4 regions of the Rhizobium centroccidentale genome follow, and region 1 is predicted to be linked to each of the others. Evidence: riboswitches for the same ligand, from Rfam matches in the RefSeq annotation. Region 1 holds a riboswitch; each other region holds the start of a gene.
What was found. A riboswitch is a leader RNA that binds a small molecule or an ion and turns the genes downstream of it on or off. The one in region 1 is predicted to bind cobalamin.

Region 1 (7,237 bases):
TGACCGTGTAGAAGTAGATGTTGGTGAAATCGACACCTTCTTCCGAGCCGTAGAAGATGCGCTCGCGGGCGAGATAGCCGTGCAGGTTCATCTGGCCGAGGCCGATCGCATGGCTTTCGTCATTGCCCTTCTCGATCGAGGGTACGGAGGAGATATGGCTCATGTCCGAGACGGCCGTCAGCGCCCGGATGGACATCTCGATCGTCTTGCCGAAATCCGGGCTGTCCATCGCGGCAGCAATATTCAGAGAACCGAGATTGCAGGAGATGTCCTTGCCCATATGCTTGTAGGACAGGTCGTCGTTGTATTCGCTGGCTTCGCTGACCTGCAGGATTTCCGAGCAGAGATTGCTCATGGTGATGCGGCCGGCAACCGGATTGGCGCGGTTCACCGTGTCCTCGAACATGATGTAGGGATAACCGCTTTCGAACTGGATTTCGGCGATCACCTGGAAGAATTCGCGCGCCTTGATCTTCTTCTTGCGGATGCGGCTGTCGGCCACCATCTCGCGATACTTCTCCGTCACCGAAATCTCGGTAAATGGCACGCCATAAACGCGCTCCACATCATAGGGCGAGAATAGGTACATATCCTCGTTGTTCTTCGCGAGCTCGAAAGTAATGTCCGGAATGACCACGCCGAGCGACAGTGTCTTGATGCGAATCTTCTCGTCGGCATTTTCGCGTTTGGTATCGAGGAAGCGCATGATGTCGGGATGGTGAGCGTTCAGGTAGACGGCGCCCGCCCCTTGCCGCGCGCCAAGCTGGTTGGCGTAGGAGAAGGAGTCTTCCAGCAGCTTCATGACGGGAATGATGCCGGACGACTGGTTCTCGATATGCTTGATGGGTGCGCCGGCCTCACGGATGTTGGTGAGCGATAGCGCCACGCCTCCGCCGCGTTTCGAAAGCTGCAGAGCCGAGTTAATGGCGCGGCCGATCGATTCCATATTGTCTTCGACACGCAGCAGGAAGCAGGAGACCAGCTCTCCGCGCTGCTTCTTGCCGGCATTGAGGAAGGTCGGTGTTGCCGGCTGGAAGCGGCCGGAGATAATCTCGTCCACCAGATCGCGCGCAATCTGCTCGCTGCCCTGCGCCAGCGTCAGCGCGACCATGCAGATGCGGTCTTCATAACGCTCGAGATAGCGTTTTCCATCGAAGGTCTTCAGCGTGTAGCTGGTGTAGTATTTGAAGGCGCCGAGAAAGGTCGGAAAACGGAATTTCTTCGCATAGGCGTGATCGAAGAGATCGCGCACGAAATTGAAGGAATACTGATCCAGAACCTCCTGCTCGTAGTAGCCTTCCCTCACCAGATAATCGAGCTTTTCCCTGAGGTTATGGAAGAAGACCGTGTTCTGATTGACGTGCTGGAGGAAGTATTGCTTGGCCGCCATACGATCCTTGTCGAGCTGGATCTTTCCGTGCTCATCATAGAGGTTCAGCATGGCGTTCAGTGCGTGATAATCCAATGCTGGTTCCGCCGCCTTGGCTGGCCGATCATTCGTGGTAGCAGAAAAAGTGCTCTGCGGTTTTTCGCCCGCGTCCCGCAACAAAGAAGAGCTTAGCGTATCCAAAATCGTTCCAATCCCTGTCTGACATTGGCGACATCCTCATCCGTGCCCAGAAGTTCGAACCGATAGAGATACGGCACCTGGCATTTAGCAGAGATGATGTCGCCGGCGATCCCGTAGGTCGCGCCGAAGTTGCTGTTGCCCGCGGCGATGACCCCGCGGATGTTCGAACGGTTGCCCGCATCGTTGAGGAAGCGGATCACCTGCTTGGGCACGGCCCCTTTGCCACCGTCGCCGCAATAGGTCGGGACGATCAGGACATAGAGCGAGGTCGTTCGAAATTCGTCTCCCGCGGCAAGCGGGATACGAGCAGCCGGCAATGCGAGCTTCGTAACGAAGCGATGGGTATTTTCCGACCGGCTGGAGAAATAGACGATCTCGCCCACCGCCCGGCTCCTTAAGCGAGAGCGCTGATCATGTCGGGACGGAAGCCGGCCCAATGCAACTCCCCGGCGACGACAACCGGAACCTGGCGATAGCCGAGACCCTGCACCAGCTCATAGGCGGCGGCATCGGTCGATACGTCGACGATGGTGTAGTCGATGCCTTGGCGATCAAGCGCGCGGGTCGTGGCTGTGCACTGGACGCAGGCGGGCTTGCTGTAGACGGTGATGCTCATGAGATATCCTCGTATGGATGGGCACGGAAAATCGCTCGGGCATCGGATGATGCCCGCTCGGCGGGTGAAAAGTGGAGCAAACCTAGCCGGCGGCCGGACGCATTTAAGCGGCCGTCACTCGCGCGGGCGACTATAGATACTCAGGAACATGGACTTCACCCCGAAGTTATCAGCGGGATCTTCGAGGAAGCGAGGGCGGCCATTATGCCGCATGGACCATCGCTCGCCAGCCGGACACCCCGCCCGTGGACGTCAATGCTCAAGGCAGGTCTCCTGGCTCGCGGGTCATAACATTCGTCTTGCCTTCCCAAGACACACGGTCTCAGTGACGTCATTGAACGAATGCTCACCGCTCACAGTTGCGGGGGCAGCTCCGGCTTAGCGATCATCATGTTCGCCGACCAGATTCCCGTCTTAGCCTCCAATTCTTGCGAATCAGAAGAACCTCGAACACTATATATAGTATCTTCAGTTAAAATTGCGTCAACTGCTTCGATGGCCTCAAGCCAATTTCGATGTTGATGAATTCCGACAATCTCGCCTGACGCGTGCACAGGGGCTGGACAGATGCAGCGTTACTTCATTACGCTGCATCTGTAATGTTATTACATAAAGGACCCTTCATGCCGAACACAAGCTCTGGTATCCTCCTTGCAGCCTCATCCTTGGCTTGCGCCTTGCTGCTTCCCTTCCCGTCGTTTGCCGACGACGAAAAGGAGACGGAAAGCTGGCGACTATTCGTCGCCGATCACAGCCTGCCGATCGTCCGCGCGATCGATGCCTCAAGTGGCAAGGAAATCGGCCGGTTCGATCTTCACGGCTATGCCTCCCTGTCTCTCAGTCAATCCGGCCGCACCATATTTGCCGTGCAAGGCGAAAAGAATGTGGTCCACGCGATTGCGACCGGCATATCCCTCTCCGACCACGGCGAACATCGCGACATCGAACTTTCCGATCCGAAACTGCTCCGGACATCGATCAAGGGCGAAAAGCCTGGGCACGTGGTGACGCACGGCAACAATGTCGCAATCTTCTACGACCGCGACGACAAGTTCGATCTCCTGTCCGAAAATGGCCTTGCCGAAGGCAAACCCGATATTCGTTCATTCCAGACCATCGCCGCCCACCACGGCGTTGCCGTTCCGATGGGCGACCATCTTCTCGTGTCGGTGCCGAACATGGAGGCTTCCGTGAAGGAAGGCGAGTTGCCGCCGCGCCTCGGCTTGCGCGTGTTGGACCGAACGGGAGAGCAGGTTGGTGATATCAAGCGCTGCACAGGGCTTCATGGGGAAGCGACTTCCGCCCGGCTGATTGCCTTCGGCTGCGAGGAAGGTGTCCTGATCGCTCGCCCCGGCGGTATCGACGGCCCAAAGGTGGAGATGCTCGCCTATGGCTCTTCCTTGCCAAAGGGCAAGGTCTCGACATTGCTCGGCGGCATGTCCATGCAATTCTTCCTCGGCAATTATGGTGAGCAGAACGTCGTATTGATCGATCCGGACAATTCTGACCAACCCTACAAGCTGATCGAACTGCCGACACGACGGGTCGATTTCATACTCGATCCGGCAAAGCCGCAGATCGCCTACATTCTCACCGAGGACGGCAATCTGCATCTTATTGATGTCGTGAAAGGCGCGATCGTGAAATCCGAGACCGTTACCGAACCTTACAGCAAGGACGGTCACTGGCGCGACCCGCGGCCTCGTCTGGCGATCGCCGGCAATCTCATCGCCATTACCGATCCGCGCCACGGCCTCGTGCGCATGGTCGATAACCAATCACTGATGGAAGTCCGCAGCATTCCCGTCGAGGGGCAGCCCTTTGCGATCGTTGCGGCCGGCGGATCGGGAGCAGTGCATTGAGAGCCTGAGGTGTAGAGATTGCGATCCGATTCGGATCATTGTTCGTTGGTAGTCAGTATCTGACTACCGCCACCTGTTTTGAGCGCCATGTTTTAAGCGCGATGCCATCGATCGCTAACTGTTGAACATCGCAACGGGAGCCGGTGCTCGGCCAGCTCTCGACAATTGGCGATCGATAAGAATCCGGCTTGCCAAGCCGCCCATGATATCAGGCAGCGTGCGGACGAAACTTTGCGGTCGCAGCACCCTCCAGACGAAACTTCAGTTCGTAAGCCACAGCGCAGATTGCCAAAGTGGCGACGGCAATTGGGATAAACGACACGGCGGACAAGAGTCCCATACGATCCAATCCGTAGGCGATCAGCAGCATAACGGTCTGGTGGAGAACGTAGTAGGTAAGAACCGCCCTATTGAGATAGCGGATCACGGCATTTTCCGATCGGCACCAAATCCTCGCATAGCCGAGAACGGCGACGATCGCGCACCATTGGAACGCACCACCAAGTATTCTCCCGACAGACAGCCGCCACATTTCTGGATCACTGGATGGCAGGCTGGGAAACAGGCATACCAAAGCCACCGCGCAAGCGACCGTCAGAATCAACGCCGGTCTCCGCATGTTGACAATAGCATCCCAGCAATCGTCACGCGTTGCCATCACAGCTCCCATCACGAACGCAGCCATATAAACGGCATGGCTATACCAATCAGTCAAAAACTCCAGTGACGGGGGGAAAATTGGTCTCAAGACGAGCCGAAGGAAAATGAACAGCAAGGCGGGCGCTATCAGTACCCATTTGCCCGTAAGCCAAGGGGCAAGCCGATCTCCAATATAGGACAACAACGATGGCCACACCGCCACCGCGAGCGTGATGATCACGGTATAGCTCCACAGATACAGGAGATACCAAAGATGCTGCATGCCGGCGAGCAGCGTCTGCTCACCGCTCGGCAAGGAAACCGGAGTCAAGGTCAGATAATTCCAGAAGACCGCCAAAAGGCTGATATGCACTCCCATCTTGGCATTCAAAAATACATATATCTGTGGCGGGATCAGAAACAGCATACCAGCCAGAAAAGGCATCAGTAATTGTCTTGTCCGCGCACTCCTTAACGCGCCGGGAGGATGCTTCACCAGCAGCATACCCGTCACGGCGCCGGAGATGAAAAACAGCAGCGTCATTCGCCACGGATGCGTCAACAAATGGATTATATCGAAGGCGGGAGAACTGTCCGGTGCCTTCAGCATGAAATTTCTCGAATTATAAATCAGGCTAACGTGGTAGATGATCAGCAGCAAAAATGCTGCCACCCTGACAAAATCCAGATCATGCCGACGTGATGGTCTCTCCATATTTTCGCATTTTAGATTTCAACCATTAATTGATTATGTAGTGAACTACTCAAAATTTCACGTTGGGCCGCAAGCCTCCCTGAAACTTGGCCGAGCAGGCCAGAGCACCCTGAGGCGAACGCCCATATCGACAAACGGCACCTTTCCCAAGCACGGCAGTCTCTCCGCCAAAAGGATGGGCAGAGCCCGACGGGACGCTTGACACTCAGCCAGCGAACTTTTATTTATACGTATAAATAATACGTATAAGTACGTGAGCGATGACAAACGGACGAGCAACGCAAAAGGATGTCGCAAGGGCTGCGGGGGTCTCGCAGGCCACCGTTTCCATGGTGCTGAGCGGCGGCGGAGCATCCATCCCGGCAGAGACATGGGAGCGCATCACGAAGGCGGCAAAGGACCTCGGCTACGTACCAAACCGTTTTGCGCAAGCGCTCAAGACGAGCCGCACGATGACCATCGCCTGCATCGTGCCCGACATCACCAATCCGTTCTATCCGTCTTTGATTCGCGGCATTCAGTCGATCGCCGACGGCCAGAACTACGATGTGATCACGGTCAACACGGACGGGACGCCCGAGCGCGAACGTCATTTTCTCGATTGGGCCCGACAGGGCCGTGTCGATGGCGTGGTCGGCGTCTTCTTCACGCTGAAGGCCAAGGATTTCAATCCCTTGGTCGAGGCCGGCGTTCCCATAGTGAGAATTGAATCATCCAAAAAGCGCGGTGGCGAAATCCCGATCGACGACATCTATGTCGACAGCAGGGCGGCGGCGCAGACGGTGACGGAATATCTGCTGGGCCTCGGTCATAAGCGCATCGCGCTCGTCGCCGGTCGCGGCGGTCCGCAGGCCCATCGTATCGAAGGCTATCGTACGGCGCTCTCAAAACTCGGCCATCCCGATCACGTCGTCATTGATGACGAATTTTCCGAGATGGGCGGCATACGCGCGGCCGAGAGCATTCTTGCCGGTGATTTCAGACCGACCGCCATCTTTGCCGCAAACGACCTGATGGCGATCGGGGTGATGCAGTCGCTGCGTGAACGCGGCATCCGCATTCCGGAGGATATCGCCGTCGTCGGTTTCGACGATATTTCCGCCGCCAAGCTCGTCACCCCGACGCTGACGACGGTCGCGCAATTTCAATGGAAAATGGGAGAACGTGCCGCGCAGACGCTGATGGATCGCCTTCGCGGACAGAAGACCGGTGCTGGAACGGCCGTTGAAATGCCTTTCGATCTCATCGTCAGGGGTTCGACGAGCAACGAATAAAATCAAATCGGGAGGAGAAAACCGATGCACAGACGTACAGTTTTGAAAGCCGGCCTTGGCGTGGCTGCCCTGCCGCTTATATCCCGCTTCGCATTCGCGGCGGATCAGAAGCCCATATCCTTCTGGTACGAATCCGCTTCGCCGGAGAACCAGGATAACCTCAAGAACATTCTGATCGACCCGTTCAATGCGGCGCATCCCGAAGACCTCCTGAGCATCGATTTCCGCGGCTCGGATCTCGACAAGCAGCTGCGCGTCGCGATGCTGGCCGGCACCGGCCCCGATGTCGTCTTCACGGCCGGCCCGAGTTATGTCGCGGCAATGGCACAGGCCGGTCAGCTTATGCCGCTTGACGACTACGCCAAGAAATATGGATGGAACGAGCGTCTGCTGCCACTCTTCCTCGATCTCGGCCGCTACAACGGCAAGCTCTATGCGCTCGCAAAGACATACGAAACGCTCGGCCTCTTCTACAACAAGACCTTGTTCGACCAGAACAAATGGAAAGTGCCAACGACGATATCAGATTTCGAGGCGCTCGCCGACGAGATGAAGGCCAAG
Region 2 (7,237 bases), on a different contig from region 1:
CTTCGGAAACGGCCTTGTCGAGCGCTGTGCGCACTGCGTTGACCCACAGCTCGGGCGCAACGTCAGGCTGGCCTTTTTCATCCATGGAGGTAAAGGTCGGCTGCGTGTCGCCGGTCACCAGAGTGACGTTACAGCCATAACCGTTTTGCAGGATGATCTTGTCGACCTGAGCGGCTACGCCTGCCGATGCCCAGTTCATTTCAGCGATGGATACGCTGCCGCAATCCGCGGCGTGCGCCGAGCCAGCCAAAGCATAGGCGCCGAATGCGAAAATGGCTGAAGCGAGAAGCTTCTTCATTGATATCGTCTCCCAATTTTTCGTTACGTTGCGGAAATCGACTCCAAACGCGTTCGATTTCTGTCGATCCCCTGTCAGCGCGGTCTGATTGCAACCGTTCATACGCCGCTGACGACGCCCGTACGGTCCCCTTTGCTGCCGTCGTGCATTTGGTCTTTTTGCGACCGCGGAACTCTGTCGCGGCCGGGCATTCTTTGCATCGACAAAGGGTAGCGTAAGGATTTGAAAGAAGAAATCAACAGCCTGCCAGCCGAAGGAAGTTATCACGCCCCTTGGAGAAGCTTAATTAAGCGCCTGAATTAGCCTGTTTTCTGCTATTCACGGCTGCAAAACAGGCATTGTGTGGCTTTCGTGAAGCTTTACCATCAAGACGGAATTAAATGGCGCTGGAATATCGCGTCCCTGAAAGACGTTTTGTATTCCATTTGCGTCGTTTGCGATTTCTCAACGCAAAGCGGAAAATTTTCAAAAAATTTTCAGATTCACTCTAATTTAAGCACTTAATAACCCTCCGGTAACGATGTCGGTTTATCAATCGATGCGTGGCGGGGGACATACCGCTGCTTCCCTGGATCAGGTATTGCGTACCGGGGAAAGCGAACCTTGTAGTGTTTGTGCAGGGAAGCCGGCGTTTTTGGCAAACCGCGTTGATCCTCGGATCGCGCGGTTTTCGCGCTTTAGAGGGTGCCGTTACGAGACAGTTTGATGTGCGGGAAGCAGGAGCCTGCTCCGATCCCGATAACGATCAAAAATAAAGCCGCCGATGCTGTTGCATGGCGGCTTCTCATGTATGGGGCTGGCAGCTTGACGCGCTCTCAGCCGACATTATAGGTGCGGATGAAGCCGATCGTGCCGAAGCGCGTGTCGAGTTGCTGCAGGCGGCTCTCCGGGCGGCGAACCGGAAGCTTGCCATTCCAGGCGATCTGAATGGAATTCTGTCTGTTGAAGATGAAGAGCATTGGGGTATCCTCCGACCGGACCGGCCGGTTTCGTTGTTTGTTTTCACGATGCAGATAATCCTCCTTCGCGTAACTCACAACGGATGAAATCGTCATCCAATGTCGCAAATAGAGCATGTTTGAAGGTGATGCATTTTTGTATCGTGGCAGCTCTTTCCGGCAGCTGGAGATCGCGGCAAAATCAAGGCGGAATCTAGCGTTTTCAGTGGCTGTGGCGTATCGAGGTGGTGAGCAATGACAAGAGCGATCATGCTACAGGGAACCGGTTCCGATGTCGGAAAAACGGTATTGGTCGCGGGACTGTGCCGGCTGTTCGCAAACAGGGGCGTGAGAGTGCGCCCGTTCAAGCCACAGAACATGTCGAACAATGCCGCCGTTGCCGAAGACGGCGGCGAGATCGGACGGGCGCAGTGGCTGCAGTCGCTCGCGGCGCGCGTGCCATCATCGGTTCACATGAATCCGGTGTTGTTGAAGCCGCAATCGGAGACCGGCAGCCAGATCATCGTTCAGGGCAAAGTCTGGGGGCAGGCCAAGGGCAGGGACTATCAGGCCCTCAAGCCGCAATTGCTCGGCGCGGTGCTCGAAAGCTTCGCCACCATGCGGGCAGGAACCGATCTCGTCATCGTCGAGGGAGCGGGTTCGCCTGCCGAGATCAATCTGCGGCGCGGCGACATCGCCAATATGGGCTTTGCGACACGCGCCAATATTCCCGTCGTGCTGGTCGGTGACATAGACCGCGGCGGCGTGATCGCGTCATTGGTCGGCACATATCATATCTTGCCGGAGGAAGACCGGCGGATGATCCGCGGTTATCTGATCAACAAGTTCCGTGGTGATGTCTCACTGTTTGGTGAGGGCATTGAGGCGATTGGCAGTTTCACTAGATGGCAATGTCATGGCGTCGTCCCGTGGCTAAAGGCGGCCACCCGCCTGCCGGCGGAGGATTCGGTCGTATTGGAGCGACTTGCTCGAGGTACCTCCGGTGCGCTCAAGGTCGCTGTGCCTGTGCTGTCGCGGATCGCCAATTTCGACGATCTTGACCCGCTGCGGGCCGAGCCCGATGTCGATCTCGTCTTCGTCCGCGCTGGCGAGCGCTTGCCCGCCGATGCGGGGCTTGTGGTATTGCCGGGCTCCAAGTCGACGATCGGTGACCTGCTTGATCTGCGCGAGCAAGGATGGGATCGCGATATCGCTGCCCATGTGCGCCGCGGCGGTCGCGTCATCGGCATTTGCGGCGGTTATCAGATGCTCGGTCATACCGTCCACGATCCGCTCGGTATCGAGGGATCGGTGACCGAGACGCCCGGATTGGGTCTTTTGGATATCGAGACGGAAATGGCTCCTGAGAAGACGGTGCGCAACAGTCTTGCGGTCTCGAAAGAGTATGACGTGCCGCTGTCCGGCTATGAGATCCATCTCGGTGTGACGCGGGGTCCGGACTGCGAACGGCCATCGGCCATGATCGACGGGCGGCCCGATGGAGCGGTATCGCCCGATGGCCGCATCATGGGCACATATCTTCATGGGCTCTTCGGCAGCGACGCTTACCGGGCAAAGCTGCTGGCAAGCTTCGGCCTTTCCGGCGAGCGCGTGAACTATCGCGCCAGCGTCGATATGGCTCTGGACGAAGTTGCGGCAGAGCTGGAAAGCGTACTCGATCCGGCCTGGCTCGACGGTCTGGTCGCCTAGAGTTCGCCGGAAACTTCCCGCCGACGGCGGTCGAGTTCTTCGCTGTAGCGGCGCAGCGTATAGCTCTCCGTCAGCAGACCGATGACCTTGCGTTCGATCAGGTCGTTGACGACGACGAGCGCTTCGCTCTTGGTCTGCTCGAACATGGCGGCTGCCTGCTTGGCGTTCATCTGCGGCTGCAGGAATTCGTTGCGGAGCCGGATGAAATCGGAAAGACCGTGCTCCTCGTCGTCTTTTTCGATCGGGCTCGCATAGACGTCGGGCACGAGAACCATTCCGGAATATTTCTCGTTCTTGTCGATCAGGATGACGCGCTGCGCCGAGCCGATCGGAAAATTCTTGCGGAATTCCTCGATGCTCATGTCGATGCTGCCCGTATGCACGTCAGGGCGCATCATGCGGGCGACCGTGAGATTGCGGATCCAGCCGACGTCGTGGGCGCTGCGGATGCTCTCGCCACGCAGGTGGAAGCGCCATGTGGCGAAGGAGTAGCCGAAGGTCGTGCGCACCACGAGCGACGAGGTGATGACGGCGGCCAGCACCAGGGCAGTGATCGGAAAGTCCCCGGTGATTTCAAGCGCCAGGAAGGTCATGGTCAGCGGGCCGCCGATGATGGCAACGGCCAGCGAGCTCATGCCGACGACGGCATAGACGGCCGGCGTCAGCGTGGCATGATCGAAATAGGGTGCGCAATAGGCGAAGATCTTACCGAGCAGCGCGCCCATGAACAGCGAAGCGAAGAAGAGGCCGCCTCTGAAACCGGAGCCGATCGATATTGCGGAGGCGAGCGATTTCAGCAGGAATAGACCCGCCAAGGCGCCCAGCGTCACGTCCGTAGACAGATTGAGATGCAGCGCGCCATGGCCGGCCGAAAGGACTTGCGGCGAGATCAGCGCCAGTGTTCCGACGACCAGGCCGCCGAGCGCAGGCCGGAAAGGCGGCGCTATGGAGCTCTTGCGTGCCAGTTCCTCGACCCAGGCGACGCCCTGCATGATCAGGATGCCGATACCGGCGCAGAAGGCACCAAGCAGGATGGCTGGAAGATAATCCGCCGGAACGATCGCCCCGAAGTGATCGATATCGATGGCAAAGTCGTCGCCGGCGAGTAGTCTGGCAATCATCGTTGAAATCAGCGCCGAGACGACGACGGGGGTCAGGGTCACGATCGAATAGCTGCCGATGATCAGCTCGAAGGCATAGAAGGCGCCGGTGAGCGGCGCATTGAAGGCGGCTGCGATGGCGCCAGCCGCGCCGCAGCCGACGAGCATGCGCAGGTCTGCGCGGCGCATCTGCATCTTGTAGCCGAATTTGGAGGCAATGCCTGCGGCGAGCTGCGTGTAACCTGCTTCAAGCCCGACAGACGCGCCAAATCCATTGGAGATCAGATTCTGCACCGCGACGATGATGCTGTCGGTAAGCGACATGCGGCCGCCATGCAGCGCATTGGCTTCGATCGGGTCGACCATCGGCTTCTTGCGCGTGCGCGACAATATATAAAGCAGGATGCCGAGAATGATGCCGCCGGCGATCGGCGCGATGAACAACACCGATTTGTCGGGGATCGCCATTGCCGCTGAACTCAAGCGTTCGTAGTCGGTTATGCCGTAGATGACGCTATGAAGCTTACGCGAGATATAGCTCATCGCGGTTACGGCACAGCCGGACGCTATTCCCACCAGGGCGCCGGCAAAAACAAGTCCCAGCTCGCCACGACGCAGCAATGCCCTGAAGCGACCGAGATCGAATAGGACCGAGAAGACGCCGAGACGTCGCGGTTGAAATTTCTGTAGCATTGGAAGCGGACGATACGTTTTTGCTCGAATGTGAGGGCTTACCCTCTATAAACTCCTAACATCAAAGAAATACGGCAAAAAAGCCGCTGATTTCATGCGAATTTTCAACCGATTTCGCAATCAGGATGGCGCAGGTCGCATCCATGCCCTTGATTGACTTGAACTAAGTGAAAGCCTAATCATTGCGGCATAACGAATGGTTCCTGAGCGGCGATCTGCCGCATGGGATGAAAAGGGAATGTGAAGGGGCGGACCCAATCCGGGCGTTCTCATCACAGCCGACCCCGCGACTGTAGAGCGGTCAGGGTCTTTCGTTCGGTTTGAAGTCTATTCCGTTGATGGTTCGCATGGGGCGAACGGGGCGGGGCAGGCGCAAGTCGAAAAAGCCACTGGTGTGGCATCATGATCAACCGGGGCTGGACGCCTCTTATTCTACGAATCGTCCGCCTTTTCATGATGCATTGCCGGGAAGGCGAGAAGGATCCGCTGGCGCACGATCGGGGGCGACCGTTTCGGTCCGCCCCTGTCGCGGCGTCTTATCCGCGAGCCAGGAGACCTGCCATGCGTGCCGGGCGCAGAGCCTGTTTTGGGACGCGAGTTCCGCTGCCAGCACGGAGGTTGTCATGGCGCAAGACGAGTTTTCGGCGTATGGGCGCCTGTTTCCCGGTTCCAGCGACGTGCTGCCGACCCTCGCTTCTGCGTGGTGGGAGCGGACATAGCGCATGTCGACTTCGACTTCCCGAGCTGTTTTCGTCCTTGGCGGCGCGCGTTCCGGCAAATCCAGATTCGCCGAATCTCTGATTTCGGACACGGGTCTCGAACGTCACTATGTGGCGACGGGACGCGCATGGGACGACGAGATGCGCGAGCGCATCGCCCAGCATCGTGCCGATCGCGGCGATCTCTGGCAGACGCATGAGGAGCCGATCGATCTCGTCGGGCAGCTTGCCGCTGTCGACGCGGAGGGGCGGGCGGTGCTTATCGACTGCCTGACGCTCTGGGTGACCAATCTGATGATGGCCGAGCGTGACATGGCGGCGGAATTTGCCGCTCTCACTGCATTTCTACCAACTGCGCGATCAAGGCTCGTTCTCGTCTCCAACGAGGTTGGCCTGGGAATCGTGCCGGAAAATCGCATGGCGCGCGAATTTCGCGACCATGCCGGCCGCCTGCACCAGATGGTCGCTGCGGCAAGTGCCGAAGTTTATTTTATCGCAGCGGGCTTGCCGCTGAAAATGAAGGGCTGATCCATATGAACCAGGAAAAGATTCCCGCCACCGTCATCACCGGCTTCCTGGGAGCCGGCAAGACGACGATGATCCGCAACCTCCTGCAGAATGCCGGTGGCAAGAAGATCGCTCTGATCATCAACGAGTTCGGCGACCTCGGCGTCGACGGCGACGTGCTGAAGGGCTGCGGCGCGGAGAACTGCACCGAGGACGATATCATCGAGCTGACCAATGGCTGCATCTGCTGCACCGTCGCCGACGATTTCATTCCCACCATGACGAAGCTTTTGGAGCGTGATGCGCGCCCGGATCATATCGTCATCGAGACCTCGGGCCTTGCTCTGCCGCAGCCGCTGGTCGCTGCCTTCAACTGGCCCGATATCCGCACCCACGTGACCGTGGACGGCGTCATCACCGTCGTCGACAGCGCCGCCGTTGCCGCCGGCCGCTTTGCCGACGATCACGACGCTGTCGAGGCTGCCCGCGTCGAGGACGACTCGCTGGACCACGAAAGCCCGATCGAGGAACTGTTCGAAGATCAGCTGACCTGTGCCGATCTGATCGTGCTCAACAAGACAGATCTGATCGACGTCGAGGGACTCGGCCGTGTGCGCGCCGAGGTCGCCTCGCGCACCGCCCGCAAGCCGACAATCATCGAGGCGAAGAATGGTGACGTGCCCGCTGCCGTCCTGCTCGGCCTCGGCATCGGCACGGAAGACGATATCGTCAACCGCAAATCCCATCATGAACTGGAGCATGAGGACGGCACGCCGCATGACCATGACGAATTCGACAGCTTCGTCGTCGAACTCGGCCCGATTGCCGATCCGGCCGCCTTCGTCGATGCGCTGAAGCGCGTGATTGCGGAGCATGATGTGCTGCGCCTCAAGGGCTTCGTCGATGTCCCCGGCAAGCCCATGCGCCTGCAGCTTCAGGCCGTCGGCAGCCGCATCGATACCTATTTCGATCGCGCCTGGACGCCGGGTGAAGCCCGCGCAACCCGGCTTGTGGTGATCGGCCTGCACGAGATGGACGAGACGATCGTGCGCAAAGCGATCGAAGCGCTGGTCTGATCGATGCTGCGTCTTTGCCGTGCGATACCCCCCTCTGTCCCTTGCGGGACATCTCCCCCACAAGGGGGGAGATTAGAAGCTCGTGGCTGCTACATCGTAAAACAACCGACGTCGGGAGTAGCTGGGGCTTGGGGAGGTAAGTCCAGCGAAGCATGGCACCAAACAATCTCCCCCCTTGTGGGGGAGATGTCACGAA
Region 3 (7,237 bases), on a different contig from region 1:
GAAATCGAGCGACGATGGACCGAAGCGCAGGAACTCCACATGCGGCTCCGGATTCCTGAGAACCTTCGGAATCGAGCGCACCAGCTCCAGCAGGATATCCATGACCTTGCGAGGATCGGTATCATAGCTGACGGATACGGGGATTTCGGAGCGGGCGAGCCTGTTGCGATGCGTCCAGTTGCCGACGGACGCATTGATAAGCTCGGAATTCGGCACGATGATCGACTGCTTGCGGAAGGTCTCGATCTCGGTCGCGCGCACCGAGATGCGCTTGACGATACCTTCCGATGTTCCCGAGACGATCCAGTCGCCGACCTTGAACGGCCGCTCGACCAGCAGGATGAGGCCGGACACGAAGTTCGACACGATATTTTGCAGGCCGAAACCGATACCGACCGAGAGGGCACTGGCGACGAGCGCCAGGCTGGACAAATCGATGCCGGCAGCGGAAATGGCAAAGATCGCCGCCAATGCTATGCCGAGATAGCCGATGCCGGTTCTCACCGAGTTGCGGACACCCAGATCCACTTGTCCGCGCGCCATGACATTGCTGTCGAGCCAGCGCTGGAACCAGCGCGTGACCAAATAGCCGCCGGCAAACAGCAGAATGCCGACGAAGATGCCGAGCAGCGAGATCGACATGTTCCCGATCTTGATCTCGGTGAAGAGCCTGTAAGCGAAGGTTTCCAGATCCTGGATATGGAAACCCCAGGACAGCAGGATGAGCGGAATGCCCGTCAGCAGCGCGACGGCGTAGGTCGCAAGACCGGCGGCGAGACCGGCCTGATCGAGTGCCACTTCACGTAGCGTCAAGCGATTTTCCAGAAAGCGGCCGATGATCGTTTCGGCAAAGACGCCCTGCTTGGACACGGCCTTGCCGAGTTGGAAGCCGAGATACATGGTCGCGATGACGGCACTCGTCACGATCATCTGCGTCGCCATGAAGCGGGCCAACCCGACATAGCCGATGAACGAGGTGAAGATCACCAATATGCCGAGAACTCGAAGAATGATGGCCATCCCATGAGGCCAATGGCGGCCCGGCGCATCCGGATCGCCATTCTTGGCCAGCATCGGCGAGCCGAAGGAGGCCGCAATCAGGATAAGACCGATCAGCAGTGCCGCCAGGAAGCTTTTCGCGACGGTAACGACGACCGGCGATCCCAGGGACTCGCTGATGCGGTCGAAGACGTAATCCAGCCCGTTGACCACAGCCATGGCCTGCAGGCACCAGGTGAGCGAATGTGCCCCTTTGTTCGACAGCTTGACCAGGCGCCAATGCGGCCGGAACGGCGCGAAAACGGCATTGCTGAGGCGGCCGACAAAATAGACGAGGCCGATGAAGCCGAAGACCGCCGCCAGTATCGGCGCGATATCAGGCCGCAGCACATTGAAATTCGAGAGGAAGAAGAAGGATGTGACGAGAAAGGCCGCCAGCGACAACGTGCGGATCAGCGTCGACCAGAAGGCAACGGAGAGTCGGCTGATATAGGGCGGGTTCTCGACGGCCTCATCCTGCACGTAGTAGCGGCGGAACAGCCGATAACCACCGACAAGAAATATCAGTGCAGCGCCGATCGACAGGCAGACGGCGGCCAGGAACGAGGCAAGCTTGGCCTTGAGCACAAAGCCGATCCAGCTCGTCACGGCGGTACTGAACTTGACGCCCTCGTCGACCAGGGCCGCGCCTGCATCGTCGAATGTCGTGGTGGAAACCTCCGTCCGCTTGAATAGCGTCTCCGCAAACAACTTTCGGCGCATCTCCATGAATTGCATCGAAAGCCGACTGCTTTCTGCGGTCAGATTGTCTGCATCGAGGATCACGGCGCTGATCTGCGAGCGTTCGGCATTAAGCCTTTCGCGCTCCTGCGCGACGATCGGAGCCTCGGGTGGCTGGCCTTCCTTCGGAGCTGCACCGAGTTGTGTCAGGCGTGCATCGATCTCAGCGGTACGGGGTTTCAGGCGCGCGGAAATAGCAGCAGTGGTGCGATTGAGTTCGTCAACCTGGCCGGAAAGCGCCACGAGCGTTTCATCGTCCGCTGTTGCCTGCTTCGCTGCCTCCTGAAGCGATGCGTAGGTCTTCTTTGCCTTGCCCAGATCGGTGACGGCTGCATCCAGCAGCCCATTGGCGAGCTGCCCGGGTTGTTGATCCGTTTGCTGCGACGCCTGGGCCGGCTGCTGATCCTGCGCAAGGGCAGCCCCCGCCAACGGGTTGATGGCGGTAAACACGCTCAATCCCAGTAGCAAAAGGGACAATAGAAAAAGACGAGATTTCAGCGGGCGCAAGCAGAGCTCCTCGTTGCACATGAAGTCGCAGGCGGTGGATGACCGAAATCGCCGCAAAAATGGAGACTCGAGTCGCCCTATAGTAGGATTGCGAATTCCATAGTCTTTACGCGTACGCCTTGTAAGACAAAGAAAGGCGACACGAAGGCATTCCATGCCCTTATCCTGTCCGCAATCTCGCTCAAAACCGGGTATCGCCCGCTCTCATCTTGGCGACGCCCTGTCGCATCGACCATGCCCGCCGGAAATAGGCCAGGAAAACAGCTTGGCAATGGGTCGATCTATGCGCGTCCGCTCCGCAGTATCAGGATGAAGGCGACGCCTCCGGCAAGCCCGGTGACCACGCCGATCGGCATGTCCTCTGGAGCCATGACCAGGCGCGCGATGATATCAGCCCAGATCAAGGTCAATGCGCCGAAAGCGGCGCTCAGCGGCACCACACGCACATTATCCCCACCCACGATCAGCCGCACGAAATGCGGCACCATCAACCCGACGAAACCGATTGCGCCTGAAAAGGCGACCATCACGCCGGTCAGCAGCGCCGTGATGACGAAGAGCAACAGGCGAAACTGCGCGACGGCAATGCCAAGTGTAACGGCCGTTTCATCGCCCATCGCAAGTGCATTGAGCTCCCTCGTCTTCGGGAGAAGCAAGACGAGGCAGAGCAGCAGGATGCCGGCGGGATAGATAAGATGCTGCCATTGTGCCAGTCCTAGCCCGCCCAGCATCCAGAAGACAACGGTGTTGGCGGCTCTCGGATCGCCCAGAAAGATCAGGAGGTTGCCAAGTGCCGTGAACACGAAGGCAACCGCCACGCCCGACAGGACGAGCCGATCGGCCGATTGCGAGCGCGTCAGCCGCGTCGTCAGCCCGACGGCCGCGGTTGCGAGTAAGGCGCCGGCAAAAGCGAACAACGGCACCGTCAACAGGCCGAGGATCAGCCCGGTATGCAACAGCGCCAGAATAGCGCCGAATGCCGCCCCGGAGGAGACGCCGAGGAGATGCGGGTCCGCCAATGGATTTCGCGTCAGCGCCTGCAGGACGGCGCCGGTGATGGCAAGCCCCGCCCCGACGAGCGCCGCCAGAACAACGCGCGGGAAACGGACGTCCCAGACAATGCTTTCCTGCCCGCTGGACCAGATAACCGGAAAGGCACCCGCATGCAGTCTGTTGCCGATGATCGACCAGACAGTGGAGAACGGAATGGATGTCGAACCGAGCGACACACCGGTGGTGATCGACAGGATAAAGCCGATCGCGAGCAAGGGGATGAGAATAGAGAGGTTGAGGCGCATGTTTAAATCTTGAGGAAGAGATCCGCCCCGTGATGAACTGGACGGATCGACATTGCAGACGATTACATGGCGCTCGGGTGAAAGGCCTTGGCAAGCGTGGCAATGGCCTCGATGTTGCGCGGCCCCGGCGTCGCCTGCACATAGGGCAGAACCACGAAGCGGTCATTCTTTACGGCATCGATATTCTTGACAGCCGGATTGCCCTTGAGGAAGGCGATCTTCTGGGCGGCAGTCACCTGGCCGTAATCGACGATGACGATCACTTCCGGGTTCTTCTCGATGACCGGCTCCCAGGACACCTCCGTCCAGCTCTTCTGGACGTCGTCCATCACGTTGACGCCGCCGGCAGCCTCGATCAATGCGGTTGGAATGCCGTAGCGCCCCGATGTGAACGGCTTCTCCTCACCGGAGTCATAGACGAAGACGCTGGTCGGCTTGTCGACATGACCGATCCTCGCCTGGATCTCGGCAAGCTGCTTGCGATAACCGGCGACGAGCGCTTCCGCCCTGTCCTCGACACGGAAGATCCTGCCGAGATTGAGGAGGTCAACGAACATGTCGTCCATGGTCGGCTTGTTCTTCTGCATGACGAAGATGCAGGATTCGGTCAGCTCATAAACCTTGATGCCAAAGGGGGCGAGCGTTTCCGGAGTTACCTCGCCGCCGACCTTCATGCCGTAGTTCCATCCGGCAAAAAAGAAATCCGCGTTGGCACCGAGCAGCACCTCCTTGCTCGGATATTTCGGCGACAGCTCCGGCAGTTCCTTCACGCCGCCACGCAGCTTCTCATCCAGCGTCTTCCAGCCGGAAATGCCGGTATAGCCGACCATGCGGTCCTGCAGCTTCAGCGCCAGCATCATCTCGGTCAGGTTGACATCGTTGGAAACGGCCCGCTCCGGCGCTTTGTCGAAGGTTACATCGCGATTGCAGCTGCGCACGGTGACGGGCTTGGCGAATGTCGTTCCCCCAAACAGGCTTCCGATAAGCAAGGCCGCGGCAGGTAGGGATATGCGAGAAAACATGAATAACTCCAATGATCGTATTATCGAAGGGAAAAGGAAAATCGTTGCGGGCCGCCGTCGGTGTGATGCAGCCGCGTGCCGACCCTGAAAGCGCTCGAGACGTGCTCCACAGTCAGGACTTCGGCAGGTTCGCCGTGGCCCGTGAGCCGCCCGCAATCCATGACGGCGATCTGCGTCGCAAAATCAGCGGCGAGATTGATATCGTGCAGTGTGGTGATGATCGTCGGGCCGAGTCCCTTGAGTAGCTCAAGAATCTCGAGCTGGTGTCGGATATCGAGGTGATTGGTCGGCTCGTCGAGGATGATGAGCTCCGGCTCCTGCGCCAAGGCACGGGCGATCAGCGCCCGTTGCTTCTCGCCGCCGGACAGCGACGCGAATTGCCGCGGTGCCAAAGCTTCCAACTCCAGCCGCGCAAGGGCTGCGGCGGTGACGTCGTGATCGCGATCACTCCAGCGCGCCATGCCCTTGCGATGCGGAATACGCCCCATCAACACCACATCCCGCACACTGAAAGGAAAATCGCCTGGCGTCTCCTGCGGCACGACGGCGATCCGCTGCGCCACCTCCCGCGGACCGATGGACCATAGATCCACGCCGTCGAGATGCACCCTGCCCCGCTGCGGCTTGAGGCAGCGATAGAGGCAGCGTAGCAAGGTCGACTTACCGGCTCCGTTCGGACCGATGATTGCAAGCCGGGCGCCAGCCTCGACGGACAGCGTAATACCGCTAATGATCGGCATTCCCTTCTGGGCACCCCAGCTGATGCCGTCTGCTTCCAGTCGTGCGCTTCGTTCGGACATGACCCGGCTCCTATTGCAACACGACCAGCTGGCGTTCGGCTGAAACGATGGCGGCGGGAATGCGCGCAAGGGTCTTGCCTGCCAGCGCTCGCGGGCGTTCGCTTTCGCGGCTCAGCCCATCGGGGCGATCCCGATAAAGCTTCGCGAAGGAGATGAGGGCACCTATATCTTTCGCATCCTCTATGTCACCGAAGAGGTACGTCGCCTTTGCCTTGGCCTGGAAAGCGACCGTGCACGGCCGTTCGCAACCCGCCATGCAGACACTGCCTTCCAGGCAGAAATCATCCGCAAGTGCAGCGCCAGCCTGGGAGATCGCCATCTGCAAATGCTTCAGGAGCTCGAGGCCCGGCCGGCATGGTTTGCCGACATAACGGCAGTTGGTGCACACGGTGATCCGGTGCGTCGCCTCTTTTGTATTATCCATGAGATGCCTCCCGGAGATTTCGCCGGAGGCACAGTCAAGATAGGGCCAGCGGACGCAGCGGCGCCCTCGCCCAACCACTGATTTTCCATCGGAACACCCCGTCCGTTGCGGTTGATATCGTCGATGGCAGGTCTCCTGGCTCGCGGGTCACAACTCGTTCGCGCCTTCCCGGCTTAACGCCAGTGGCATATTGCGAACGCGCTCTCCGCTTACAGTTGCGGGGGCAGCCACGGTCTTGGCCCCTGATGGGTAATCCGCACCGTGTTCCCTTTTCAGCCGCTATCAGGATCGATCCGAAAGCAGCACCATCGGCGGTATTCATGTCACAGAAAGCGGATGCGGGCAACGGCGATGTCATATGCACTTTCATTTGTCCTGGAGCTTCGGCTTAAGCGACAACAATCTGTTACGTTATTACATAACAGATAGCAAGCCACTATCTCCGCTCGCGGCTGAAACTGCGATATGCACATGCGAAGGCACCGCAAACACGATCCAAAATGGAAGAAGCCGCAGAGCTGTCAGACCGCCTTGCATTGAGGATGGAAACGCTCCGCGACACTCTCTGCCGCCGCATAGGCCTGCGTCACGATCTCAGGCACCAGATCGATGTCGGGGAGACTTCCAAGTCCCAAGGGACCAATCGCAAAAAGCCCCTCCGTCGTGCGCCCGTTGACCTCGAGCGAGCCTGTCGCCTCCACGGCGAGACCGAGGCCAAGCTCGTCAGGCACCGCAAGGCCGGCATCGATGAGGCTACGCAGCAAGGGTGCGTTCAGGTCGGGCGCCTGGCACCGACAGTCGATTACGTCGTCGGCGTAGAGCTGCTCGGTCTCCTGCCGGCCAGCCGGCTTCAAAACCAGCCCGGTCGGCGTGCGGCGGATAAAATGACCGCGCCGCAGCAGTGTATTACCCTCGGCAAGCTCCTGATTGAGGCGCACATGCAGCGCTTCGGGCAGCCGATTGCGATGGCTGTCATAAAGCGCCCGCAAATGGCGATTGAACTGCTGCTTCTGCCCTGCCGGCAGGGATCGCCAAAGCGAGCGCGCATGCTTGCGCAAGCCGTTCATGACGGATTGCCAGCTCTGGCCGTTCGCCTCCGCCTCGCCGCAAGCCTTGCGGACGAAGCGGACGATCTCGCTGAGCTTGCCGGGCATCTCGTCGGCAGGGAAAACCGGATCGGCATTATTGCGCGTGTGGCTCTGCGGCAGAAAGCCTCGCCGCGAAACGATAGTGATCTGCCCCGTATAGCCGCTCTCACGCATCTGCAGCAGCCGATCGACAACGCGCAGGCCGCTTCCGAGCAGGATCGTATGCGGTCGCGACACGAGACGGCGCGCGCGCACCGTGGTCGGCACGGTCACGAGATCGCTGGCCTGGAATTCGTGATCGCTAATGCCATAGCCTGTC
Region 4 (7,237 bases), on a different contig from region 1:
GGGACGCTCACCGATATCGACGTCAATGTCGTGCCGATGACGAAGGTTCAGCTCGCGAGGATCTGGCCGCAGGGCGATCTCCTGCCGGCCAAACCCCTGCCCGCGCCGGACCTGACGATCGCGCTTGCACAGATGTGCAGCGGACCGCGGCAGATGCTCGTTTCGCTCATGACCGAGATCGACCCGGTCGTCACCGCGTCAACCCCGCAAACCAAGCCGGTCGAGATCAACGAACTGAACTATCAGGATTTCTAGGCCGGTACGACCGCCCTTAGATCGATGCTAGGCCTCGATCTGCACATCCGTCTTCGGACGCGAACAGCAGGCGAGGATATAGCCCTCGTCGATCTCGTCATCGAGGATGCCGCCATTATGGCTCATCTCGACTTCGCCCGAGAGCTTCATGACCCGGCATGTCCCGCAGAGGCCGGATTCGCAGGCGGCACCGATGCGCACGCCGGCGCCGCGCGCCGCCTGAAGCACGGTCTGGCCCGCCGCGCAGACGACATCCTTGCCCGCCATGGTGAAGCGGATCGTGGTCGCCGCCTCGCCCGATGCATCGTCGGAGACTTCCGCAAGCGGTGTCGCCGCATTGGCCGGCTGGAAGCTTTCCTGATGATAGCGCGACATGTCGAAACCATGCGCTTCGAGCATCGAGCGCACGGCGTCCATGAAGACTTCCGGGCCGCAGCAGAAGATGGTCCGGTCCATGAAATCGGGCGCCAGCAGGCCGATCTTCGCCTTGTCGATACGACCCTTCAACCCGGACCAGAGGTCTGTTCGGCCGCAACCTTCGACGATGAAACCGAGATTGAGGTTCGGCATGAAGCGCGCGAGATATTCGAGCTCGGAACGAAAGATGATGTCGGCCGGGCTGCGCGAGCAGTTGACGAAGGTGATATCAGACAGCGGTGCGATATCGGACATGTAGCGCGTCATCGACATCATCGGCGTGATGCCGGAGCCGGCCGAGACGAAAAGATATTTCTCGCCGGGATGACGGACATGGCTGAAATCGCCGAGCGGGCCGAAAGCCTTGATGCGCATGCCCGGCTTCAGGTTCTCGAACATCCAGCGCGTGCCGATGCTGTCCTTTTGCGCCTTCACCGTCACCGCGACCGAGAAGGGCCGCGACGGCGTGGACGACAGCGTATAGGTGCGCATGACCGGCTCCGGAGCCGTCGGCAGCTCCAGCGTCACGAACTGGCCCGGCAGATAACGGAACCAGTTATCCTTGTCGGACCCGAAGGTGAAGGTCATCACGTCAGGCGCTTCGGGCGTTGCCGAGAGGCATTCGAGCACATGCTGCCTATCATTCCAGGGCTGCATCTGGTCGAGGTGGCGATGCGGAAGGGAGACGGTCATGTTCATGCTCAGGCAACCGCCGACAGCTTGGCCTGATCGCCCTGCAGCCGGTTGATCATGAATGTCGTGTACCATTCGACGAACTGCATGACGCCGCCTTCGTGGATCTCCGAATAGGGACCGGGCTCATAGGCCGGCGAGCGGATGCCGAAGGCATTTTCCTCGACGATGCGGCGGTCCTGATCGTTGGTTTCGGTCCAGACGTGGGTCAGCTCTTCCAGATTATAGTCGACACCTTCGACGGCATCCTTATGGACGAGCCACTTCGTGGTCACGGCAGTTTCCTCGGCGCTGATCGGCAGGACGCGGAAGGAGATCGCGTGGTCGCCGAGCATGTGGTTCCACGTCGTCGGATAGTGGAACAGCAGCATGGTGCCGATGCCGTTGATCGTCACATCGGGCGAGAGCGGCCGCCTGACGGCATTCTGGCCGGACATGGTGTAGCTCTCGGCACCTTCGATCAGCGGCATGCGGGCCGTGCGGAACTGCCCATCCGGCGAGATCTTGAATTCGCTCGGCAGGCCGGCGGCTTCGCAGCGTGCCCAGTGCTCGGTGATGACGGGGTCGCTCATCGCGCCCTGCACGCCGGTCACGGTCGGAGCTTCCGGGAAGGTGCGGCAGAGTTCGGGGTGATTGGCCGCGCAATGATAGCACTCGCGGTTGTTTTCCCAGACGAGCTTCCAGTTGCCCTTCTCGATGATGGTGCTCTGGAAGGCGACCTTGGCTTCGCTGATGCGGTGCGGCGCCATGTAGGGTTCGATCGTGGCGCGAACCGGTGCGAAATCGGGGGCGTTCTGCGCGAGGCAGATGAAGATGTAGCCGCCGACGCTTTCGCAGTGAACCGGCTTTAGCGAATACTGGCTCTTGTCGAAATCCTCCGCCATCTGGCGGGCGAAGAGCAGCGAGCCGTCGAGCTCGTAGGTCCACTGGTGATAGGGGCAGACGAGCTTTGCCGACGAGCCGCGCTCGGTGGTGCAGACACGCGAGCCGCGATGGCGACAGCTATTGTGGAAGGCGCGGATGACCTGATCGCGGCCGCGAACGATCACGACGGGATAATCGCCGATCTGGACGGTGAAATAATTGCCCGCGCGCGGCACTTCGCAATCATGGCCGATAAACAGCCAGTCGCGATAGTAGATCGTCTCCATATCGAGCTTGAAGTAATCCGGATCGGTGTAGAACGGTTGCTCAAGGCTCAAACCCGTCCGGTGGTTCTTCAGTTGCCGCAGAACTTTGCTGCCGATGTCCATTTGCCTATCCTTAGCAGTACCAGAAGGCGGGCAAAGGACATGCGCGGCCGATTGGGAGCGGCCAAAAGCAATGTCCCGACCACCCGCCGCGGTCAGTAAACCTATGTGCCCAAGGCTGGTTTCCGGGCTCTGGAGCGGCCCTGTTTCCAGAGCCCCATGGCACCTTCCCAGGTCGATCGACCCAGTGGCTTTATCCGCCATGCCTCACTCCACCACCGTTGCGGGGGCAGCGCCGGATTTTGACCGGCTTCCCAATTCTCCGTCTCCCTAGCAGACGGCACCTTGAGATTGATGGCATCATAGCTCTCGGCTCCGCCAGCCGCTGCGCTGCAATGCGACATCGGCTCCGAAATTGACGACAGTCGAAACGGGACGCCCGGACGGTTGCGTGCCGCGAGAATATAGAGAGGAAATTCAATTGGTTGGGCGCTTGCATCAGAGACGCTCCGAGCATCGTATGTGCATTCCACCAATGACGCTTTATCCTGATTGCGACAGGTCTGCAAACGGCCGATAATTGGGAGGCTAGTTGCACGGCTGAGAGCGCCGACAGAGCCGCTATCGGGAGCCTTCGGTCCGGCGCGGTCAAGCTCGGCTCAAGCTCCGTAGTCCATCATGTCGCCGAAGAGTTTATAGCGAGATCCGGCATGGCCAAACTCAGATATTTCGACGCTGGGAAGCCCGCCGAGCCTGAACCGGCGCAGCCGGTATCAACGACGGGGTACACCGAATTCCTGCGCACCGGCCGCATCAACCGCAACAGGCCGCATTGGCTGGCAGAAGAGCGCGAATACCTCACCCATGAACAGGTGGCCGAACGCACGGCGCTGAAGCTCCGGGACGCCGGCGAAAAGACCCACGACCGGCTCAACAATTTCCATAGGTCCATCCGCTTCCCGAAGCTCATCTTTCATCACACGCTGAAGGACACGCCGCATCTCGGCTATTGCCATGTCACCGCCGCGCGGACGCAATTCGCCCAATATGAGCAGGTGAACTGGGCCTTCTACATAGCCAACTTCTTTGCCCGGATCGGCCACGAAGAGAACTTCTTCGAGGATATCAGCCTCAAATATTCGCGGATGTATTTCGCGGTCGCCATCCATCCGGACAGGCAAGCCGAAGACAAGAAGCTGACGATCAATCGCGACGTCCGCGGCAACGGCGTACTGTTCCACACCCACGATCCGCAGATCGCCATCCGCAACGTTCTTCTGCTCGGCGCCCGCAACGAGCAGCTTCGCGACATCATTCGCCAGCTTTGACGATTGATCCGAAAACTCGAAGGGCATAAGAAACGGCCTGAACTGCAAGCAGGCAGGCCATGGCACGACACATAGATATTCTCGAACATCCGCAAACGGCAATAGAGGTCGCGACGGCTACCCTTGCCGAGGGCCTGCCGATCGGGCTGCCGACGGAGACGGTCTACGGCCTTGCCGCCGATGCCACCAATCCTGCCGCGATTACCCGGATCTACGAGACGAAGGGGCGGCCGCGCTTCAATCCGCTGATCTGCCACATGAGCGATCTTGCGATGGCCGAGCGCTATGCGGTCTTCGACCCCATCTCGCGCAAGCTCGCGGAAGCCTTCTGGCCCGGACCGCTGACGCTGGTGCTGCCGCTCAAGCCCGATAGCGGCATCCATCCGCTGGCGACCGCCGGCCTCGACACGGTCGGTATCCGCGTACCGCGGGGCTTTGCCGGAGACCTGATCCGCGCCTTCGACCGGCCGCTTGCCGCGCCGAGCGCCAATACCTCGGGCAAGATCAGCGCCACCAGCGCCGATCATGTGGACGACGATCTCGGAGAGCGGATCACGCTCATCCTCGACGCCGGGGCCTCGGTCGTCGGCGTGGAGTCGACCATCGTCAAGGTCGAGGATGGCGAGATGCGACTGTTACGACCCGGCGGGCTGGCAGCCAGCGAGATCGAGCGTGTGGCCGGCAAGGCGCTGAAGCGCAAGAAGAAGGCTTCCGCTGCCATCGAGGCACCCGGTATGCTTGCCTCACACTATGCGCCGGGTGCAGCCGTGCGGCTCGACGCGACGGATGTTTCCGCGAACGAAGCGCTGATCCGCTTCGGGACGCCTGACATTCCCGGCATCGAAAATGCGGTTGCCGTGCTGGATCTGAGCACCAGCGGCGATCTTTCGGAAGCTGCCGCGAATCTTTTCGATTTCATGAAGCGCGCCGATGCCACCGGTGCGGCCACGATCGCTTTCTCGCATATTCCCGACGAGGGCCTCGGCGAGGCCATCAACGACCGGCTGCGCCGCGCCGCCGCGCCCAGAGACTAAATCAGCCATCAGGCAAAGGACACGCCATGAGCAGCTCCGTCCCCTCCTCCGACCTTCTCGATCGCTTCGTCGCCATCGTCGGCGAAAAACATGCCGTGCGGGACCCGGCCGAAATCGCGCCGCATCTGGTGGAAAACCGTGGGCTCTATCACGGCGCCTCGCCCATGCTGCTGAAGCCCGGCTCGGTGGAAGAGGTGTCGGCCATCCTCGAGCTTGCCAGTGAGACCGGGACGGCTATCGTTCCGCAGACCGGCAATACCGGCCTTGTCGGCGGCCAGACGCCGCGCGAGGGCGGCTCGGACATCATCCTGTCGCTGGAACGCATGAACCGCGTTCGCGATATCGATCCGGTCGGGAATACAATGATCGTCGACGGCGGCTGCATCCTGGCGGATGTGCACAAGGCGGCGGCCGAGCATGGCCGCATGTTTCCGCTTTCGCTCGGCTCCGAAGGTTCCTGCCGCATTGCTGGCAATCTTTCCACCAATGCCGGCGGCACGGCTGTTCTTGCCTATGGCAACATGCGCCAGCTTTGCCTTGGCCTTGAAGTCGTTCTGCCCACGGGCGAGATCTGGAACGGGCTGCGCCGCTTGAAGAAGGACAATACCGGCTACGATCTGCGTGACCTCTTCATCGGCGCGGAAGGCACGCTCGGAGTCATCACCGGCGCAGTGCTAAAACTCTTTCCGCAGCCACTCGGCCATCAGGTCGCCTTTGCCGGCCTGCAATCGGTCGACGATGCGCTGACCCTGTTCAAGAACGCCTCCAGCCTCTGCGGCACGGCGCTGACCGGCTTCGAGCTGATGCCGCGCATCGGCGTCGAATTCACCACGCGACATATTCCGGGCGTGCGCGACCCGCTCGACACAGCCCATCCCTGGTATGTGCTGATCGACATCTCCACCTCGGATTCGGCTGAGACCGCCGAGCGGATGATGTCGGCGCTGCTCGAGCAAGGCTATGAGGCCGGCCTGATCCAGGATGCGACCATCGCCAGCTCCGAGACGCAGCAGAAAGCCATCTGGCATATGCGCGAGAGCATGTCGGATGCCCAGAAACCGGAGGGCGGCTCAATCAAGCACGACGTTTCCGTGCCGGTGGCGCAGATCCCGCAATTCATGGCGGAGGCCGAAAAGGCCGTTGTGGCAGCCATGCCGGGCGCGCGCGTCTGCGCCTTCGGCCACATGGGCGACGGCAATATCCATTACAACATCTCGCAGCCTGTCGGCGCCGACAAGGCCGAGTTCATCGGACGCTGGCGCGAGATGAACAAGATCGTGCACGGGCTTGTGCTGCAGCATGGCGGTTCGATCTCGGCCGAGCACGGCATCGGCCAGCTGAAGCGCGACGAGTTGGCTTCGATCCGCTCCGATATTGAGATGGACCTGATGCGCCGGATCAAGACGGCTTTCGATCCGGCCGGGATCATGAATCCTGGGAAGGTCCTCAAGGTCTGAGAGTTGGTCGGCTGCCTTAACGGGCGAGACACGCTCTGAATCTAGGTTGTTATGGAAGGCTTCAGTATGGGCGACAAGCACATATATGTGACATCGGTCAGCAGCAGCGGCGTGCACCAGTTCAGCAAGCAGATTAAAGATCATATTCAACTGCTGACCGGGCTCGGTGTGGAGGGCGACGCGCATATGGGGGTGACGGTGAAGCATCGCTCGCGCGTCGCGGTCGATCCGACGCAACCCAATCTGCGCCAGGTGCACATCATCCATGAAGAGCTGTTCGACGAGCTCACCGAAAAGGGTTTTTCCGTTTCGCCGGGCGATATGGGCGAGAATATTGCCACCCGAGGGATAGACCTGCTTTCCCTGCCGCAAGGCACACGCCTGTATATCGGCGCGGAAGCGATCGTGGAGGTGACGGGCTTGCGCAATCCCTGCAGGCAGATCGACAATTTTCAGAAGGGCTTGCTGCATGCCGTACTCGACAAGGATGCCGATGGCGGGTTGGTCCGCAAGGCGGGAATCATGGGCATTGTCGTGCAGGGCGGCCGTGTTCAGCGCGATGACGCCATTCGCGTCGAGTTGCCGCCGCTGCCGCATGTGAAGCTTGAGCGGGTTTGATGCGCTCCGTATGAAGAAAAGTTAGACTTGAGTATGCCGAGCGTCTGATACCCCCCTCTGTCACTGTCGTGACATCTTCCTCACATGGGGGGAGATTGTTGGGAGTTTGACGCCCGCCCTCGTTAAAGCAGAAACTTCGATTTCAACAGAAGCGGTATCAGCTTGAGGCGGAAGAGGGCTGCAAGCTACCAATCTCCCCCTTGTGGGCAGGGGTATCGCATATGGGGTGGCTCGGCACCGGAAAT

Region 2: linked by a shared signal. The riboswitch ahead of cobU (bifunctional adenosylcobinamide kinase/adenosylcobinamide-phosphate guanylyltransferase) and the one ahead of nrdH (glutaredoxin-like protein NrdH) in region 1 are both predicted to bind cobalamin.
Region 3: linked by a shared signal. The riboswitch ahead of PH562_RS03610 (DUF1636 family protein) and the one ahead of nrdH (glutaredoxin-like protein NrdH) in region 1 are both predicted to bind cobalamin.
Region 4: linked by a shared signal. The riboswitch ahead of PH562_RS24515 (aromatic ring-hydroxylating oxygenase subunit alpha) and the one ahead of nrdH (glutaredoxin-like protein NrdH) in region 1 are both predicted to bind cobalamin.

Annotation. Positions count from the first base shown of each region.
Region 1 is NZ_JAQJCG010000009.1:155,498-162,734, reverse strand. It holds gene nrdE (class 1b ribonucleoside-diphosphate reductase subunit alpha) at 1-1,549, opposite strand, end outside; gene nrdI (class Ib ribonucleoside-diphosphate reductase assembly flavoprotein NrdI) at 1,558-1,953, opposite strand; gene nrdH (glutaredoxin-like protein NrdH) at 1,965-2,186, opposite strand; cobalamin riboswitch at 2,433-2,650, opposite strand; gene PH562_RS14475 (hypothetical protein) at 2,810-4,048, shown strand; gene PH562_RS14470 (acyltransferase family protein) at 4,257-5,402, opposite strand; gene PH562_RS14465 (LacI family DNA-binding transcriptional regulator) at 5,663-6,676, shown strand; gene PH562_RS14460 (ABC transporter substrate-binding protein) at 6,701-7,237, shown strand, end outside.
Region 2 is NZ_JAQJCG010000002.1:392,641-399,877, forward strand. It holds gene PH562_RS03765 (ABC transporter substrate-binding protein) at 1-298, opposite strand, end outside; gene PH562_RS03770 (hypothetical protein) at 1,114-1,257, opposite strand; gene PH562_RS03775 (cobyric acid synthase) at 1,492-2,946, shown strand; gene PH562_RS03780 (chloride channel protein) at 2,943-4,739, opposite strand; cobalamin riboswitch at 4,920-5,317, shown strand; gene cobU (bifunctional adenosylcobinamide kinase/adenosylcobinamide-phosphate guanylyltransferase) at 5,462-5,986, shown strand; gene cobW (cobalamin biosynthesis protein CobW) at 5,992-7,041, shown strand.
Region 3 is NZ_JAQJCG010000002.1:357,289-364,525, reverse strand. It holds gene PH562_RS03630 (mechanosensitive ion channel family protein) at 1-2,286, opposite strand, end outside; gene PH562_RS03625 (FecCD family ABC transporter permease) at 2,568-3,584, opposite strand; gene PH562_RS03620 (ABC transporter substrate-binding protein) at 3,647-4,606, opposite strand; gene PH562_RS03615 (ABC transporter ATP-binding protein) at 4,627-5,406, opposite strand; gene PH562_RS03610 (DUF1636 family protein) at 5,417-5,830, opposite strand; cobalamin riboswitch at 5,939-6,155, opposite strand; gene PH562_RS03605 (FAD/NAD(P)-binding protein) at 6,352-7,237, opposite strand, start outside.
Region 4 is NZ_JAQJCG010000022.1:87,263-94,499, forward strand. It holds gene PH562_RS24505 (glycoside hydrolase family 25 protein) at 1-255, shown strand, start outside; gene PH562_RS24510 (FAD-binding oxidoreductase) at 283-1,371, opposite strand; gene PH562_RS24515 (aromatic ring-hydroxylating oxygenase subunit alpha) at 1,374-2,618, opposite strand; cobalamin riboswitch at 2,715-2,918, opposite strand; gene PH562_RS24520 (DUF6656 family protein) at 3,266-3,883, shown strand; gene PH562_RS24525 (L-threonylcarbamoyladenylate synthase) at 3,943-4,917, shown strand; gene PH562_RS24530 (FAD-binding oxidoreductase) at 4,944-6,374, shown strand; gene PH562_RS24535 (MOSC domain-containing protein) at 6,441-6,992, shown strand.